3 regions of the Pantoea sp. X-Soil-TKNS-1207 genome follow, and region 2 is predicted to be linked to each of the others. Evidence: predicted binding sites of a transcription regulator. Region 2 holds the regulator's gene; each other region holds the start of a gene.
What was found. Region 2 encodes ArgR, which controls arginine synthesis, uptake and breakdown. Its sites were predicted from a motif close to ANTGAATAAAAATACANT; they were not measured.

Region 1 (5,678 bases), 320 kb from region 2:
GTGGTCGCGGTCGGAAACGGTATCGAGGCTGTTACGGGTGGCAGAGGCGAAACCTAACCAACCCGCCAGCTGCTGACGATCGATCTCATAGGCCGTACCGGCCAGCGCGCCGCAACCCAGCGGGCTGACGTCGAGACGCTTCAGCGTGTCCTGCAAACGGCTCTCATCACGCGCCAGCATTTCGACATAGGCCAGACACCAGTGCGCAAAGGTCACCGGCTGGGCGCGTTGCAGGTGGGTATAACCCGGCATCACCGCGTCCTGATTCGCTTCCGCAGTCACCACCAGCGCTTTTTGCAGCTCACGCGTCGCATCCAGCAGCACAGCGACCTGCTCTTTGCACCACAGTTTCAGATCGGTCGCGACCTGATCGTTACGGCTACGGCCGGTGTGCAGTTTTTTGCCCAGCGCGCCGACTTTCTCAATCAGTTTGCCTTCCACCCAGCTGTGGATGTCTTCGGCATCGCTTTGCAGAATCTGTTGCGGATTAGCGCGCACTTCGGCCAGCAATTCGTTCAGCGCGGCTTCCAGCTGCTGCTGTTCTTCACTGCTCAGCACGTTAACCGTGACCAGCGCTTTTGACCAGGCGACAGAACCGATGATGTCCTGCTCCGCCAGGCGGTAGTCGAAACGCAGCGAGTCATTGAATTGTTTGAACCGTTGGTCTGCTGCCTGAGTAAAGCGTCCACCCCAAAGTGCCATCTGAATACTCCTGAATGCTGTTAAACAAAGGGCGGCCCGAAGCCGCCCTTGAAACTGTGTCGTTACCGCGGAATTACTTCTTCTGCTCGTTCAGCGCGCGAATGCGTGAAGAGAGCGAGAACAGACGGATAAAGCCGCCCGCGTGACGGTGGTCGTAGACTTCGTCTTCGCCGAAGGTGGCAAACTCTTCAGAGTACAGGCTGTTGACGGATTTCTTCTGAATCGCCGTGGCCTGGCCTTTGTACAGTTGCAGAACCACTTCGCCGTTGACCAGCTCAGCCAGGGACTCAGCGGCCGCCTGGATAGACTGACGCAGCGGTGCGAACCAGCGACCGTCGTACACCACGTATGACATTTCCTGGCCCAGCTGCTCGCGCCATTTGAAGCTGTCGCGATCCAGAACCAGCTGCTCAACCGCACGCAGCGCGTTCACCATGATGGTGCCGCCTGGGGTTTCGTAGCAACCGCGAGACTTGATGCCCACCAGACGGTTTTCCACGATGTCGATACGGCCCACACCGTGTTTCGCGCCCAGTACGTTCAGTTTTTCCAGGCACTGGAACGGGCTAAGCTTCTCGCCGTTCACGCCAACCACGCGACCTTTTTCTACGGTCACGGTGACGTTCTCCGGCTGATCCGGCGCTTCCAGCGGATCAACGGTCCACACCCAGCAATCTTTGTTCGGTGCGTTCCACGGGCTTTCCAGCACGCCGCCTTCGGTGGAGATGTGCCAGGCGTTCTCGTCACGGCTGTAGATTTTTTCCAGCGACGCGGTGGTCGGGATGTTGCGCTCTTTCAGGTAGTCGAGCAGCGCTTCACGCGAACGCAGGTTCCACTCACGCCACGGCGCAACCACTTTCAGCTGCGGCGCCAGCGCGGTGTAGGTGGTTTCGAAACGCACCTGGTCGTTACCTTTACCGGTCGCACCGTGGCACAGCGCATCCGCGCCGACTTTCAGTGCCAGCTCAACCTGGGCTTTCGCGATAATCGGACGCGCCATGGAAGTACCCAGCAGGTAGGTGCCTTCGTACAGCGCACCGGTCTGCAATACCGGGTAAACATATTCACTGATGAACTCTTCACGCAGATCAACAACGTGGCACTCAGACGCACCTGACTGCAACGCTTTCTTCTCAACGCCATCCAGATCGGCAGGGTCCTGGCCGATATTCGCCACGAAGGCAACCACTTCACAGCCGCCGTAGTTCTCTTTCAGCCATGGAATGATGGCAGACGTATCAAGGCCACCGGAGTAAGCCAGAACAATTTTTTTGATGCCTTGCGTTTGCATTTCGTAATCCTTGAATCAGTATCGTTAAGCGAGAATCCGGGTGCCAATCGACACGCCGTTGAAAAGGGTTGGCAGCTGTTCAGCATGACGCCAGCTGGCGATATCGACCGGACGACCCAGGGTACGGGCCGCGTCGAGCGCTGCGTTAACTTTAACAATCATGCCATCGGTAATGATGCCCTGCGCGATCAGCTGTTCCGCTTTCGCTGCGGTCATCTCGGCGATGCGCTGGCCTTTGCCATCGAGAATACCGCTGACATCCGACAGCAGCACCAGATCGGCACCGATAGTCGCCGCCAGCGCGGTCGCCGCCTGGTCAGCGTTGACGTTCATCAGTTCGCCGCCATCGGTGATACCGATAGAGCTGATCACCGGCATATAGCCTGCGCCCAGCAGCGTATTCACCAGCGCCGGGTTGCCCGGTGTCGCATTACCTACGTGGCCCAGTTCTTCGTCGAACTGCTCGACATTCACCAGACCCGCATCACCCAGGCACAAACCCACCGCGTTGATGCCATATTTTTTCGCCCAGGCCAGCAGGGTCTTGTTCGCCGTACCGGCCAGGGCACCGGTAATAATGTCAATCTGATCGGCTGGCGTCACGCGCAAACCGTTCTTCTTTTTCACCGGCAGCGCGAGTTTCTTCATCAGCTCGTCCACCAGGCAGCCGCCACCGTGCACGATAATCAGCGGACGCTGATATTCAGTGCGGTACGCCAGCAGCGCATCAAACAGACGGGCCAGCGCTTCTTCGCTGTCCAGCAGGACGCCACCCAGTTTAATAATCAGCGGATTGGTCATGGTTTACTTACTCGTCCGTTAAATCAGTGACAGCGTTTCGGGGAAGCCGAAACGAATATTCAAACACTGAACCGCCTGGGAAGAGGCGCCTTTCAGCAGGTTATCTTCGGCGGCAACCACAATCAGGTGCTCGCCCTGTAATGCAAAACCGATGTCGCAGAACGGCAGGCCGACCACGCCTTTCAGCGCCGGCACACCTTTCTTATAGAGACGCACCAGCGGCTTGTCGTGATAAGCATTGTGGAACGCTTCCGCCACGTCCTCTTCCGTCACGCCCGGCTTCAGGCGGCAGGTCACGGTCGCGAGGATGCCGCGCGGGAAGTTGCCCAGATGCGGCGTAAAGATCACCGGCGTGCCGAGATGGGCAACAATTTCCGGATGATGACGATGATTGAACAGGCCATACGGTTGCAGGCTGACTTCGCAGAAACTGGTGGTGACGCTGGCTTTACGCCCGGCACCGCTCACGCCGCTGGTGGCGTTGATCACCGGCCATTGCGCTTCATTCAGCAGGCCCGCTTCCACCAGAGGTTTCAGTGCCAGCTGCGAGGCGGTGGGATAGCATCCCGGTACCGCCACCAGCTGCGCGTCTTTGATTTTTTCGTGTTGCCACTCCGCCAGACCGTAGACCGCTTTATCCAGCCAGTCGCCGTGCTGATGGGTGAAACCGTAATATTGATTGTAGAAAGCACCGTCGTTGACGCGGAACGCGCCGGAGAGATCGAACACCACACAACCGGCCTTGAGGAATTCCGGGGCCAGATCGTGGCTGACTTCGTGCGCCGTGGCGAGGAACACCACATCGACTTTATCCGCCCATTCAGCCGCATCGCTCAGCGGCTGCAACGGCAGGTCGACAATCCCTTTCAGCTGCGGATGCAGATCGGAGAGTAATTTTCCGGCATCCGGGCTTTGCGCTGAAACCGCTAAAGCGGTTATGTTCATATGCGGATGGCGATTCAGGTAGGTGGCAAGCTCTACGCCAGCGTAACCACTGGCACCAACGATCAGCGTATTCAACATCAGGCTGTATACCTTATTACAGTCACACGTTCCGGGTCGCGGCCTTGCCCCGTTGCCCACGATGCCGTTTGCAGAAGATTTACTGTTCACATGCAGACGACGTTAATGTATTTTTATTCACTATTAATGCATGAATATTGATACATCCTAACCCAAGGACCGTCAACAGTGAAGACAAAATTACCACCTTTTATCGAACTCTACCGCCAGCTGATTGCCACCCCATCGATCAGCGCCACCGATGCCGCACTCGATCAGAGCAATGAAACTTTAATCAATTTGCTGGCGGGCTGGTTCCGCGATCTGGGCTTCAGCACCGAAGTGCAACCGGTACCCGGAACCCGCCATAAATTCAACCTGCTGGCGCGGACCGGAACCGGGGCTGGCGGCTTATTACTGGCGGGTCACACCGACACCGTTCCGTTCGATGATGGCCGCTGGACGCGCGATCCGTTTACCCTGACTGAACACGACAACAAACTGTACGGTTTAGGCACGGCGGATATGAAAGGGTTCTTTGCCTTTATTCTGGATGCGCTGCGTGACGTTGACGTGACCAAACTGAACAAGCCGCTCTACATTCTCGCCACCGCCGATGAAGAAACCACCATGGCGGGCGCGAAATATTTTGCCGAATCCACGCAACTGCGCCCGGACTGCGCCATTATCGGTGAACCGACGTCGCTCAAGCCGGTACGCGCGCACAAAGGCCATCTGTCGAATGTGATCCGTATTCAGGGGCAATCCGGCCACTCCAGCGACCCGGCGCGTGGCGTTAACGCCATCGAACTGATGCACGAGTCGATCACCCAGCTGATGCAGCTGCGCAACACGCTGAAGTCGCGTTACAACCACGATGGTTTCGAGATTCCTTATCCGACCATGAACTTCGGCCATATTCATGGCGGTGATGCGGCCAACCGTATTTGCGCCTGCTGTGAACTGCATATGGATATTCGTCCGTTGCCGGGTCTGACCCTGAGCGATCTGGATGGCCTGCTCAACGAAGCGCTGGCACCGGTAAGCGAGCGCTGGCCGGGTCGTCTGACGGTGGGCGAGCTGCATCCGCCGATTCCGGGTTATGAGTGTCCGGCGGATCATGAGCTGGTAAAAGTGGTGGAAAAACTGCTGGGTACGCCGACCGAAGTGGTGAATTACTGCACCGAAGCGCCGTTTATCCAGCAACTGTGCCCGACGCTGGTATTAGGTCCGGGTTCTATCAATCAGGCACATCAGCCGGATGAGTTTATTGATACATCATTTATTAAGCCGACCCATGCGCTCATCACGCAGGTTGTGCATCATTTTTGCCATTGATTAACAACAAATGGGGCATTTCACTGTTTAATCAGCAAAATGCCCCGTCAATGTTCGGGATTTGATAATAAGAATAACTTATCTCGCTTCACTCCAGTTAAATTCTTTGAATTTCCAACATTTAGCAGCAAAATTTCGTCAGTTTAAGGCAATTGACGAACCGGACGATACGTGGCTAGATAAAAGACGAAGTTATGCCCGTTGGGTGTATGAATTAAAAAGACGATAAGGGTGTCAGGGTCAAATGAACGAACAATATTCCGCAATGCGAAGTAATGTCAGTATGCTCGGCAAACTGCTCGGGGATACGATAAAGGATGCACTGGGAGAGAACATCCTCGATCAGGTGGAGACTATCCGCAAACTCTCTAAGTCATCCCGTGCAGGAAATGACACTCATCGTAAGGAACTGCTGACTACGCTGCAAAATCTGTCGAATGACGAGCTGCTGCCCGTCGCGCGCGCATTCAGCCAGTTCCTGAATCTTACCAACGTGGCAGAACAGTATCAGACCATTTCCCGTAGCGGCGACGGCGCTAATCAC
Region 2 (5,678 bases):
GATTCCGTGACACGCGTGGTGCTGACCATACCGGCCCCGGCCGGGGTGAACAGCGATGAAGTGACCAACCTGTTGAAACAGGCGGCAGAACGCTGCACCTACGTGCTGGATATGCCCGCGCCGGATGTGTTCCTGGTGGATTTGCAGCAGGGTATTCAGCTGTTTGAGCTGCGCGTGTATGCGGCAGAAATGGGGCATCGTATGCCGCTGCGCCATGAGCTGCATCAGCTGATTCTGCGCGGGTTTGAAGAACACGGTATCGAGATGCCCTTCCCGCCATTCCAGGTACGTATGGAGACGCTGGGCAAGAAAACTCCGGCCAGCAATGGCGCGCCTGCGGCTCGTAATTATAAATCGGGTGGGTTGTAAGGTCGGGAGAGATCCCGACCGCATCGAGGGTCGCACAAATCAAGGTCGCCATTTATGGCGACCTTACAGGCTACTTAACAAACTCTTCGCCCTGCGCGATATCTTTCTTCAGCGTTTCCAGCATACCGGTCAATGCCTGCTGCTCAAAGGCGCTCAGCGGCCCCAGCGGTCGGCGTTCGACGATACCGTTTTTGCCCAGCAGCAGCGGCTGCGAGAAGAAGCGGGCGTATTCGCCATCCCCTTCCACATAGGCGCACTCCACCACATTCGCTTCACCCTGCATGGCGCGCACCAGCGACAGGCCAAAACGCGCTGCCGCCTGCCCCATCGACAGGGTTGCTGAACCGCCACCCGCTTTCGCTTCCACCACTTCGGTACCGGCATTCTGAATGCGTTTGGTCAGATCGGCGACCTCCTGATCGCTGAAACTGATGCCTTTCACCTGCGACAGCAGCGGCAGAATGGTGACGCCCGAATGGCCGCCCACCACCGGCACTTCAATCTCGCCCGGCTGTTTACCTTTCAGCGCGGCGACAAAGGTGTTGGCGCGGATGATATCCAGCGTCGTCACGCCAAACAGACGATTTTTGTCATAGACGCCCGCTTTCTTCAGCACTTCGGCAGCAATCGCCACCGTGGTGTTGACCGGGTTGGTGATGACGCCAATCAGGGCTTTCGGCGCGGTGCTCGCCACCTGTTCAATCAGGTTGCGGACAATGCCAGCGTTGACGTTAAAGAGGTCGGCGCGATCCATGCCGGGTTTACGTGCCACTCCGGCGGAGATCAGCACCACATCGGCTCCCTGCAGCGCGGGGGTGGCATCTTCACCACTGAACCCCTCAATTTTCACTGCGGTAGGAATATGGCTGAGATCGACAGCCACACCCGGCGTTACCGGGGCGATATCGTAAAGCGAAAGGGCTGAACCTGCGGGTAATTGGGTCTTGAGCAGCAGTGCGAGCGCCTGGCCAATACCACCAGCGGCACCGAGAACGGCAACTTTCATCCTGGACTCCTTATTAAGGTGGGGCAGAGATATGCCGGATTTCCATCGGGTTACGAGTTTAATCAACTTCTCAGGCGATAGCGACAAAACCCGTCGCGCTGTTAACACTGACGCCGCAATCCGGCTCCCGAGACATCCACACTTCAGAAGTCGCCTGAATGATCATAGGTCGCAGCCAGAAAACAGGGTTCGGCAATGATCAGTCATTTTGTTGTTACCACTTCAATAATATAACAACATTGCAACCTTCGCTTTTGCGCGCCAGGCCGCGATTTTGGCGCGACGGGAAATCTCTGTTATGATCGCCGCCCCGCAGGTTTTCCCGGCGAATCTCTCACCAGGTTTATTGCATAAAAATTCATTTAAATGCATAATAATTTATCTGCCATGGGCCTGTTGCCCAAAGCATCCCTCTTTTTATTGGTAACCTATGCGAAACCCATCTAAACAAGACGACCTGATTAAGGCGTTCAAAGCCCTTTTGAAAGAAGAGAAATTCAGCTCTCAGGGTGAAATTGTGCAGGCGTTGCAGGAAGACGGCTTCGAGAACATCAACCAGTCAAAAGTTTCTCGTATGCTTACCAAGTTCGGCGCGGTGCGCACGCGCAACGCGAAAATGGAGATGGTTTACTGCCTGCCAGCCGAACTGGGCGTGCCCACCACCACCAGCCCGCTGAAAAATCTGGTGCTGGATATCGACTATAACGATGCGCTGGTAGTGATTCATACCAGCCCTGGCGCCGCGCAGCTTATCGCGCGACTGCTGGATTCACTGGGTAAAGCGGAAGGTATCCTCGGTACCATCGCCGGTGATGACACCATCTTTATTACCCCCGCGCGTACCTTTACCGTGAAGCAGCTGTACGACGCCATTCTGGTGTTATTCGAACAAGAGCTATAAAACCCTGCCTGCTACCGGCAGATCACCTGCCGGTAACATCCTGTCTCGCTGGCCTTATGCCACTGCGTTTCGCTTAAATCCTTCCAGAAACAAGGCATTATCCATATAGCGGCCGGTTCTCACACCCACAGATAATTGGTAGGACCTTTTGTCCTGCTTAACCTTTCGCGCTATTTTACACTGCTTTACACAGAAACCTCAGCGGCTTCACCCACTCCTTGCGTATCAGCCAGCGGGATCAACCACGATCTTTCGCACAAAAAGATAAAATGACATAGGTTGTTGTTTTTACATGCAATTAACACCATGTGAACACAAAACAGACAGTTTTTATAACTCTCGGTTATTAAAACTTGTCATAAGGACAAAGAATAACAACCAAACATTATTAGCAGAATATTAATTTCATGGGTGATTAGATCTATACTTGTTTCGTGATGCAAATCACAGCTAAGAAAAAGAGAAAAAAACATAAGACGAGGAAATAGACATGAAACTTAAAACTACTATCGCAACCCTGAGTGTTCTTTCTGCCCTGTCATTTGGTGCATTTGCCGCAGAATCTATCAATGCCGATCAGGCAATGAATCTGCAACCGGCAGGCACCATCAGTGTCAGCGGCGCTGCCGGTACGCCGATGGATATCCATCAGCAACTGAGCGAAAAAGCAGACCAGCAAGGTGCTAAAGCTTACCGCGTCATCGAAGCGCGTAATGACAACACCTACCACGCTACCGCTGAGCTTTATAAATAAGTTTGCTGAAACAAGACGCAGTGTGAACAGCAACCCATTTGAGTCGCGATTGCGCTCAGGTTGCTAACCCAAATTCAGGAGAGTGAATCATGAAAACTAAATTATCTATCGCCGTTCTGAGCCTGGCTTCCATTCTTTCTTTTGGCGCCAGCGCTGCCAACCTGATCACTAACGAACAGGCTGACTCCATGAACCTGCAACCTATGAACCAGACTATCAGCGTCAGTGGCCGTGATGGCGACCAGAACAACATCCGTGATGAGCTGTCTGCTAAAGCCGACGCTCAGGGTGCCAGCCATTACCGCATCATTGAAAACAATCAGAATGACACCATCCACGTCACAGCTGAATTGTACAAATAATCGATAACTGACTATCCGGCGCCGACACGGCGCCTGGATAAGAATCGACGACCCGCTCCCATACTTTTCACCGCAGGTTGTTGATTGTAAAAAGGAGAATAATTATGAAAATCAAAACAACCATTGCAACCGCTAGCCTGCTCTCTCTGCTTGCCTTTGGTGCCTCTGCGGCACAGCTGGTAACTGAGCAACAGGCCCAGAATATGCAGCCTGCGGGGACAGTCACCATCAGTGGTACTGCCGGTGCGCCTATGGATTATCGTGCTCAGCTGTCGCAAAAAGCCGATGAACAGGGTGCCAGCGCTTATAAAGTGATTGAAGCCCGTACCGGCGACAACTATCACATCACTGCTGAACTGTATAAGTAATTCCTCGTCAACTGCTTGACGAACCCTTTGGCCCCGCTCGCCGGGGCCCTTTTTGCCGTTACTTAACATTAAAGCGGAGCTGACCTTCCAGCTCCTCTTCTGCTTCATCAAATAACAGAATCAACGCGCCATAACGGCGCTTCTGTCCTTTCCCTAAGTGAATAAACTCAATCTCCAGCGGCAACGGCAGTTGATCGCTAATCACCGCTTCCCAGAGATCGTCCAGATCGTTAATCGCCAGATCCGCCAGCGCAAATCGATCGCTGAACTGGCGGAAAAAGTGTGCCTGATCGACGATTTCATCGAAATCAAAACGTTCGATCCTCATCATGACGATCCTCTTTGTGGCGATGGCTAAGCGAGTCCGCCGAGATGCAGCGTTTTCACCTCCAGATACTCCTCCATGCCGAGCACTGACCCTTCGCGTCCCAGGCCCGAAGCTTTAACACCGCCAAAGGGTGCCAGCTCGGTGGAAACCGCACACTCATTAATGCCGATCATCCCGACTTCCAGCGCCGCCGAGACGCGGAATACCCGTTGCAGATTCTGGGTATAAAAATAGGCCGCCAGGCCATATTCGGTATGGTTGGCACGCTGAATCACCTCGGCTTCATCATCAAAGCGGAAGCAGGCCGCAACCGGACCGAAGGTCTCTTCCTGCGCCAGCGTCATCTCTTCGCTGGCATCGGCGATAACCGTGGGTTGCCAGAAGTTGCCGCCCAGCGCATGGCGCTCGCCGCCAATCAGCAGCTTGCCGCCTTTGCTCAGTGCATCCCGGACATGCTCCTGCACTTTCTCCAGCGCCGAAGGTTCGATCAGCGGCCCGACAATCACCCCCTCTTCGGTGCCGTTACCCACTTTAAGTTTGCCGACCGCCTCCGCCAGCTGCTGCACAAACTGGTCGTAAATCGCGTTGTGGATATAGAAACGGTTCACGCTGACACAGACCTGCCCGGCGTTACGGAATTTGTTCGCAATCGCCCCCTGAACCGCCGCATCGATATCCGCATCCTCGAACACGATATAGGGCGCGTTGCCGCCCAGCTCCATCGATACCTTCTTCATGGTAGCGGCAGCATTGCGCATCAGGGTTTTCCCCACCGCGGTGGAACCGGTAAAGGAGATTTTACGCACCGCGTGGCTCGCCATAATCGCGTCGCTGATGGCGTGAGTATCGCCCGCCACCGCATTCAGCACGCCATCCGGCACACCGGCTTTTTGCGCCAGCGCCAGCAAGGCGAAGGCGCACAGCGGCGTATTATTGGCGGGTTTGATAATGCCGGTGCAGCCTGCCGCCAGCGCCGGTCCCAGCTTGCGGGTCAGCATCGCCATCGGGAAGTTCCACGGCGTGATGGCCGCCACCACGCCTATCGGCTCGCGCGTCGCCAGGATGCGGGAACCCGCTTTGGCGGGCGGAATGATTTCGCCATTGGCGCGTTTCGCCTGCTCGGCAAACCACTGAATAAAGCTGGCGGCATACTCCACTTCGCCTTCCGCTTCTTTCACCGGTTTACCCTGCTCGGCGGTCATCAGCTGGCCCAGCCAGCATTTGTTTTCGATGATCAGCTGATACCAGCGCGTCAGGATTTCGGCCCGCGCTTTCGCGGTCTGAGCGCGCCAGGCAGGAAACGCCCGCGCCGCCGCCGCAATCGCCTGCTCAGTTTCCTGTTTCCCGGCTTTGGCCACCTGGGCCAGCACCTCGCCGGTGGCCGGATTGGTGACATCAAAGGTGGTTGCCGCGCGGTGCCACTGACCATCAGCCAGATAGCCTGTTTTGAAGAGTTCGTGTTGTTGCAGAGAAGAGGACATCATTTTTCTCCTGTCAGTTTGCATCCTGTCAGGAAAGTATAGATGGCATTAACCGGGGTTTTTGTGACAGCAGGGCCGCCGCAGACTGCGGCGGCCGCTTTTAGATTTG
Region 3 (5,678 bases), 1.1 Mb from region 2:
AAGAGCGCGAGCGTGCAGCGGAGCTGGAACAATCGAAAGCAAAACTGATTGAACAGCAGGGCGTGATTGCGGCATTGTAATCGCTTCAGGCCAACTGCTTAATCGAAGCCGGGCACTGCCCGGCTTTTTTATACCGGATGAGATGATAATGACCACCGTCACCCCACTGAATCTTCAGGTGCGTCCGATTGCCGCGGCAGATAATCCGCTGATTGCGCAGGTGATCCGCGACGTGTCTGCCGAGTTTGGCCTGACCGCTGATAAAGGCTATACCGTGTCCGATCCCAACCTGGATCGCCTGTTCGAGTTGTACAGCGAGGCGAACAGCGCCTACTGGATCGTCGAGCATCAGGGTAAAGTTCTGGGCGGCGGCGGCGTTGCGCCGCTGGCATGTAGCGCACCGGATATTTGTGAATTGCAGAAGATGTATTTCCTGCCGGAGGTACGCGGCTTCGGCCTGGCGCGCGATCTGGCGCTGCGGGCGATGGATTACGCGCGCCAGCAGGGGTTTCGCCGCTGTTATCTGGAAACCACCGGCAGCCTGACGCGGGCGATTAAGTTGTATGAATCACTCGGGTTTGTGTTGATTGATGACGCGATGGGCTGCACCGGACATGTGGATTGTGAAGTGCGCATGTTGCGCACGCTGTGATGCACAATTTAATCAGGTCGCCATGAATGGCGACCCTACGTAGGATCAGCATTTATGCTGACCTGACTGATAACCGCTCACATCCCTTTCAGTTAAAACGCCGGTACGCCGCTATGAAATCGCAGCTCGCTATCCGGTTCGCTAATCAGACGCCCTTCCGCCTCACCAATCGCACGCACGCGTGGCGCGATATCCTTCGGTGAAATCTGCGCCGCCAGCGCCAGATAATCCTGGTAATGACGCGCTTCAGAACGCAGCAGCGAGATATAGAACTTCTCCAGCTGTTCATCCAGATACGGCGCCAGGCTGGCAAAACGTTCGCAGGAACGCGCCTCAATGTAAGCTCCGCAAATCAGCTTATCCACCAGCGTATCCGGCTCGTGGGTGGTGACCTCGCGCAGTAGCCCTTTGGCGTAACGACTGGCGGTGATTTTGCGATACGGCAGACCGCGCGCCTGCATGATTTCCCACACCTGATAAAAATGGTGCAGTTCTTCTTTGATCAGCAGCACCATCTTTTCCACCAGATCATCGGCCCACGGCAGTTCATTGCGCACGATGATGCTTTTGGTCAGGCTCTTGTGGGCGTTGATAAAGTTGCTGTCGTGATCCTCGCCAAAGATAAAATCTTCATACGGCTTGAGCCACGCCAGAATGGCGTCACCACTCGGTTTATCGGCCACATATTTGCGGATCAGCCAGACGGCGGTTTGCGCCGCTTTCAGCTCGCATACCATGTGGTCAGTCAGCAGTAGCGTCAGGTTTTCCGGTTTGCGCGCCTCGTCGATCCACGCCTGGGGCGTGCGGCAGTGCAGAAATTGATGGATAGGTTCTAACAGCGGAGCGTAATTCATCGGCTTTCTTTGTGTTACGGGGAATCCAATCCGGGCGGCGATTGCCGCCGCCCGTTAATCCTTAGTGACGCACACCGTCATCGTCGTCGTCGACGAACTCGCCATCGTCATCTTCGTCTTCGGCATCCGGGTCCTCAAAATAGGTGCCCCAGCCGTCGTAATCGACGTTGTATTTACCCGCCAGATTGACCAGTTGCTCAACCTGCGCATCGATCAGCTCAGGTTTCAGCGCGGCTTCGCTCAGGATGTCGACACACATCACCGTGCTGCCATCCTCCAGTTCCAGCTCCTCAGGCTCGGAGACTTCGTAGCCGAGTTTGAATGCATCAACCGCGACCTTTTCCAGCGAGTCAAAATTGTTGCAGGAGAGATGATGCTCGATGGTGTACAGCGCGTCCGGATCGCTGCCATCTTCCAGTAATTCATCAATGATTAACCGCGTCTCTTCGCGCTGCTCATCCAGCAATGCTTCGTATGCCATGGGGATATCCTCAAAAATGTTCGGCAATGATGCAATTATTTTCCCACACTGCCTCGCGCGCCACTACACAAAACGGAAAGTTTCTTAACGTCGGGGTTGAAAATGCATATTCATACGGTTAGATTGAATTTTAATTCATTTATGTTGGTCACATGGAGCGCTGTATGAGTCAGCTGAATCAACGCCATTTCCTGAGATTGCTGGACTTCACCCCAGCAGAAATCGATTACCTGTTAAGTCTGGCAGGTGAATTAAAAAACGCTAAGAAAAATGCCGCAGAAACGCAGTACCTGAAAGGCAAAAACATTGCGCTCATCTTCGAAAAAGACTCGACCCGTACCCGATGCTCTTTCGAAGTTGCCGCTTACGATCAGGGTGCTAACGTCACTTACCTCGGCCCCAGCGGCAGCCAGATCGGCCATAAAGAGTCGATGAAAGATACCGCACGCGTGCTGGGCCGCATGTATGACGGTATTCAGTATCGCGGCTACGGCCAGGCGCTGGTGGAAACCCTCGCTGAGCACGCTGGCGTGCCGGTGTGGAACGGCCTGACGACCGAATTCCATCCCACCCAGCTGCTGGCCGATTTGCTGACGATGCAGGAACATCTGCCGCAAAAATCGCTGAACGAAATGACGCTGGTGTACGTTGGCGATGCCCGCAACAACATGGGTAACAGTATGCTGGAAGCGGCAGCGCTGGTGGGTCTGGACCTGCGCCTGGTGGCGCCGAAAGGTTGCTGGCCGGAGGCGCATCTGGTGGAGCAGTGCCGTGCGGCGGCGCAGAAAACCGGCGGTAAAATTACCCTGACGGAAGAGATCGCCGCAGGCGTACAGGGTGCCGATTTCATCTACACTGACGTATGGGTATCGATGGGCGAAGACAAATCGGTATGGTCCGATCGTATCGCCCTGCTGCGCCCGTATCAGGTAAACAGCGCGATGCTGGCGCTGACCGGCAATCCGCAGGTGAAGTTCCTGCATTGCCTGCCTGCTTTCCACGACGATCAAACCACGCTGGGACGTCAGATGGCCGAGCAGTACGGTCTGAACGACGGCATGGAAGTCAGCAATGAGGTGTTTGAATCGCAGCACAGCATTGTGTTCGACCAGGCAGAAAACCGGATGCACACCATCAAAGCGGTGATGGTCGCGACACTTGGGCAGCCCTGATAGTATCGCCCCGCAAACGATTACCCCGCGTGCGATTTTTGCTTGATGCAAATCAGTGAATGCGTATAATGCGCCCCAATTTGCCGGGAGGAAGCATGCAACAGTGCAGCGCACAATTTGACGTTCAGTTACGCCTGAAAGCAGGCGGCGCACCTGTTTCTTTCCGTCATCAATCGATCGCAAAAAAAGCCCCTTAAGCAGGGGCTTTTTTTTGTCTGTAATCCGGCAGCGCAGAGGAGAGAGCTATGGCCAACCCGCTATATCGTAAGCATATTATTTCAATTAACGATCTCAACCGCGATGAGCTGGAGCTGGTACTGCATACCGCCGCGCAGCTGAAAGCGCATCCGCAGCCGGAGCTGCTGAAGCACAACGTGATCGCCAGCTGCTTCTTTGAAGCCTCAACGCGCACCCGGTTGTCGTTTGAAACCGCTATGCATCGCCTCGGCGCCTCGGTGGTGGGTTTTGCCGATGGCAGCAACACCTCGCTCGGTAAAAAGGGCGAAACTCTCGCCGATACCATTTCGGTGATTGGCACCTATGTTGATGCGATTGTGATGCGCCACCCTCAGGAAGGCGCCGCGCGTCTCGCCACCGAGTTTTCCGGCGGCGTACCGATTCTGAACGCCGGCGACGGCGCGAACCAGCATCCGACCCAAACCCTGCTGGATCTGTTCACCATTCGCGAAACCCAGAATCGCCTGGATAACCTGAATGTGGCGATGGTCGGCGACCTGAAGTATGGCCGCACCGTGCACTCCCTGACGCAGGCGCTGGCGAAGTTTGATGGCAACCGTTTCTTCTTTATCGCCCCGGATGCGCTGGCGATGCCGTCTTATATCACCGATATGCTGGACGAGCAGAACATCAGCTGGTCACGCCATGACAGCATTGAAGAAGTGATGCCAGAGCTGGATATCCTGTATATGACGCGCGTACAAAAAGAGCGTCTCGATCCATCGGAATACGCCAACGTCAAAGCACAGTTTATTCTGCGCGCCAGCGATCTGGTCGGCGCCCGCGACAACATGAAGGTCCTGCATCCCCTGCCGCGCATTGATGAGATCACCACCGATGTCGACAGCACGCCGCACGCCTGGTACTTCCAGCAGGCCGGCAACGGCATCTTCGCCCGCCAGGCGCTGCTGGCGCTGGTACTGAATCGCGATCTGGCCCTGTAAGGAGGAAAACAGCATGACACACGATAATAAATTGCAGGTTGAAGCCATTAAACGCGGCACGGTGATTGACCATATCCCGGCGCAGGTAGGCTTTAAGCTACTGTCGCTGTTTCGCCTGACAGAAACCGATCAGCGCATCACCATCGGCCTCAATCTGCCTTCTGGCGAAATGGGGCGTAAGGATCTGATCAAGATCGAGAACACCTTCCTCACCGACGATCAGATCAACCAGCTGGCGGTGTATGCGCCGCACGCCACGGTGAACCGCATCGACGAGTATGAAGTGGTGGCGAAGATCGCCCCGACGCTGCCGGATCGTATTGAGCGCGTCCTGACCTGCCCGAACGGTAACTGCATCAGCCGCAGCGAGCCGGTGTTCTCCAGTTTTGCGGTGAAAAAGCGCGACAACGAAGTACACCTGAAGTGTAAATATTGCGAGAAAGAGTTCGCGCACCATGTGGTGCTCGGTCACTGGTAATCGCCGACATCGTCCCTATAATGGGGTCGATATTTTCCCGCTGCCGGTGACTGCCGGTGGCGCACATTCTCAAGGAGAAACAATGTCTCGCGAAATCAGTACTGAAAAAGCACCGGCAGCGATTGGCCCTTATGTGCAGGGCGTGGATCTCGGCAGCATGATCATCACTTCCGGCCAGATTCCGGTGGATCCGCAAACCGGCGCGGTGGCTGAGGATGTGTCAGCTCAGGCGCGTCAGTCGCTGGAAAACGTGAAGGCGATTGTTGAAGCTGCTGGCCTGAAAGTGGGCGATATCGTGAAGACGACGGTGTTTGTCAAAGACCTGAACGACTTCGCCACCGTGAACGCCGCCTATGAAGCATTTTTCACCGAACATAACGCCAGCTTCCCGGCACGCTCCTGCGTTGAAGTCGCGCGTCTGCCAAAAGATGTGAAGATCGAGATCGAAGCGATCGCTGTTCGCCGTTGATCGTCAGGATTTGCGGCCCCCTCTCCCGCAAGCGGGAGAGGGGACACCCTACTTAAACGAACGAAGTAGCTTCTCCAGCGGCCGCACTAAAGCCAGCACGGTTTCATCCTGCACCTGCGCCGCGGCATCCAGTCTGGTATGCATCTGCGCCATTTCTCCCGCACCATAAGCCTGATTACGTTCCAGCGCCGCCACCAAATCCAACCCCATACGGCTCAGTTCCGCCACCTGCTGCACCTGCGGCTGTAGCGCGCGCAGCTGATAGTTGTGCAGCGTCAGCGGCATCACCCGATCGCTATTACTCAGCCAGCGCTGCAATTGCTGGCGGATCGCATTCGCTGCCTGATGATTGCCGCGGTTGGCGATCAGCGCATCCACCTGTTTATCCAGC

Region 1: argC (N-acetyl-gamma-glutamyl-phosphate reductase) is a predicted target of ArgR. The motif match lies at 3,922-3,939, and genes of this name have one in related genera.
Region 3: argF (ornithine carbamoyltransferase) is a predicted target of ArgR. The motif match lies at 2,110-2,127, and genes of this name have one in related genera.

The regions. Positions count from the first base shown of each region.
Region 1 covers NZ_AP035958.1:4,191,315-4,196,992, forward strand. The annotation lists gene argH (argininosuccinate lyase) at 1-702, opposite strand, end outside; gene AC6I8V_RS19535 (argininosuccinate synthase) at 776-1,993, opposite strand; gene argB (acetylglutamate kinase) at 2,018-2,794, opposite strand; gene argC (N-acetyl-gamma-glutamyl-phosphate reductase) at 2,813-3,817, opposite strand; gene argE (acetylornithine deacetylase) at 3,986-5,134, shown strand; gene ppc (phosphoenolpyruvate carboxylase) at 5,379-5,678, shown strand, end outside.
Region 2 covers NZ_AP035958.1:3,873,189-3,878,866, forward strand. The annotation lists gene mscM (miniconductance mechanosensitive channel MscM) at 1-369, shown strand, start outside; gene mdh (malate dehydrogenase) at 440-1,375, opposite strand; gene argR (transcriptional regulator ArgR) at 1,806-2,276, shown strand; gene yhcN (peroxide/acid stress response protein YhcN) at 2,767-3,030, shown strand; gene AC6I8V_RS17965 (YdgH/BhsA/McbA-like domain containing protein) at 3,120-3,392, shown strand; gene yhcN (peroxide/acid stress response protein YhcN) at 3,497-3,760, shown strand; gene AC6I8V_RS17975 (barstar family protein) at 3,819-4,088, opposite strand; gene AC6I8V_RS17980 (NAD-dependent succinate-semialdehyde dehydrogenase) at 4,115-5,569, opposite strand; gene aaeB (p-hydroxybenzoic acid efflux pump subunit AaeB) at 5,670-5,678, opposite strand, start outside.
Region 3 covers NZ_AP035958.1:621,833-627,510, reverse strand. The annotation lists gene AC6I8V_RS02805 (valine--tRNA ligase) at 1-80, shown strand, start outside; gene AC6I8V_RS02800 (GNAT family N-acetyltransferase) at 149-652, shown strand; gene miaE (tRNA isopentenyl-2-thiomethyl-A-37 hydroxylase MiaE) at 745-1,506, opposite strand; gene rraB (ribonuclease E inhibitor RraB) at 1,568-1,987, opposite strand; gene argF (ornithine carbamoyltransferase) at 2,152-3,159, shown strand; gene pyrB (aspartate carbamoyltransferase) at 3,405-4,340, shown strand; gene pyrI (aspartate carbamoyltransferase regulatory subunit) at 4,354-4,818, shown strand; gene ridA (2-iminobutanoate/2-iminopropanoate deaminase) at 4,901-5,287, shown strand; gene AC6I8V_RS02765 (beta-N-acetylhexosaminidase) at 5,336-5,678, opposite strand, start outside.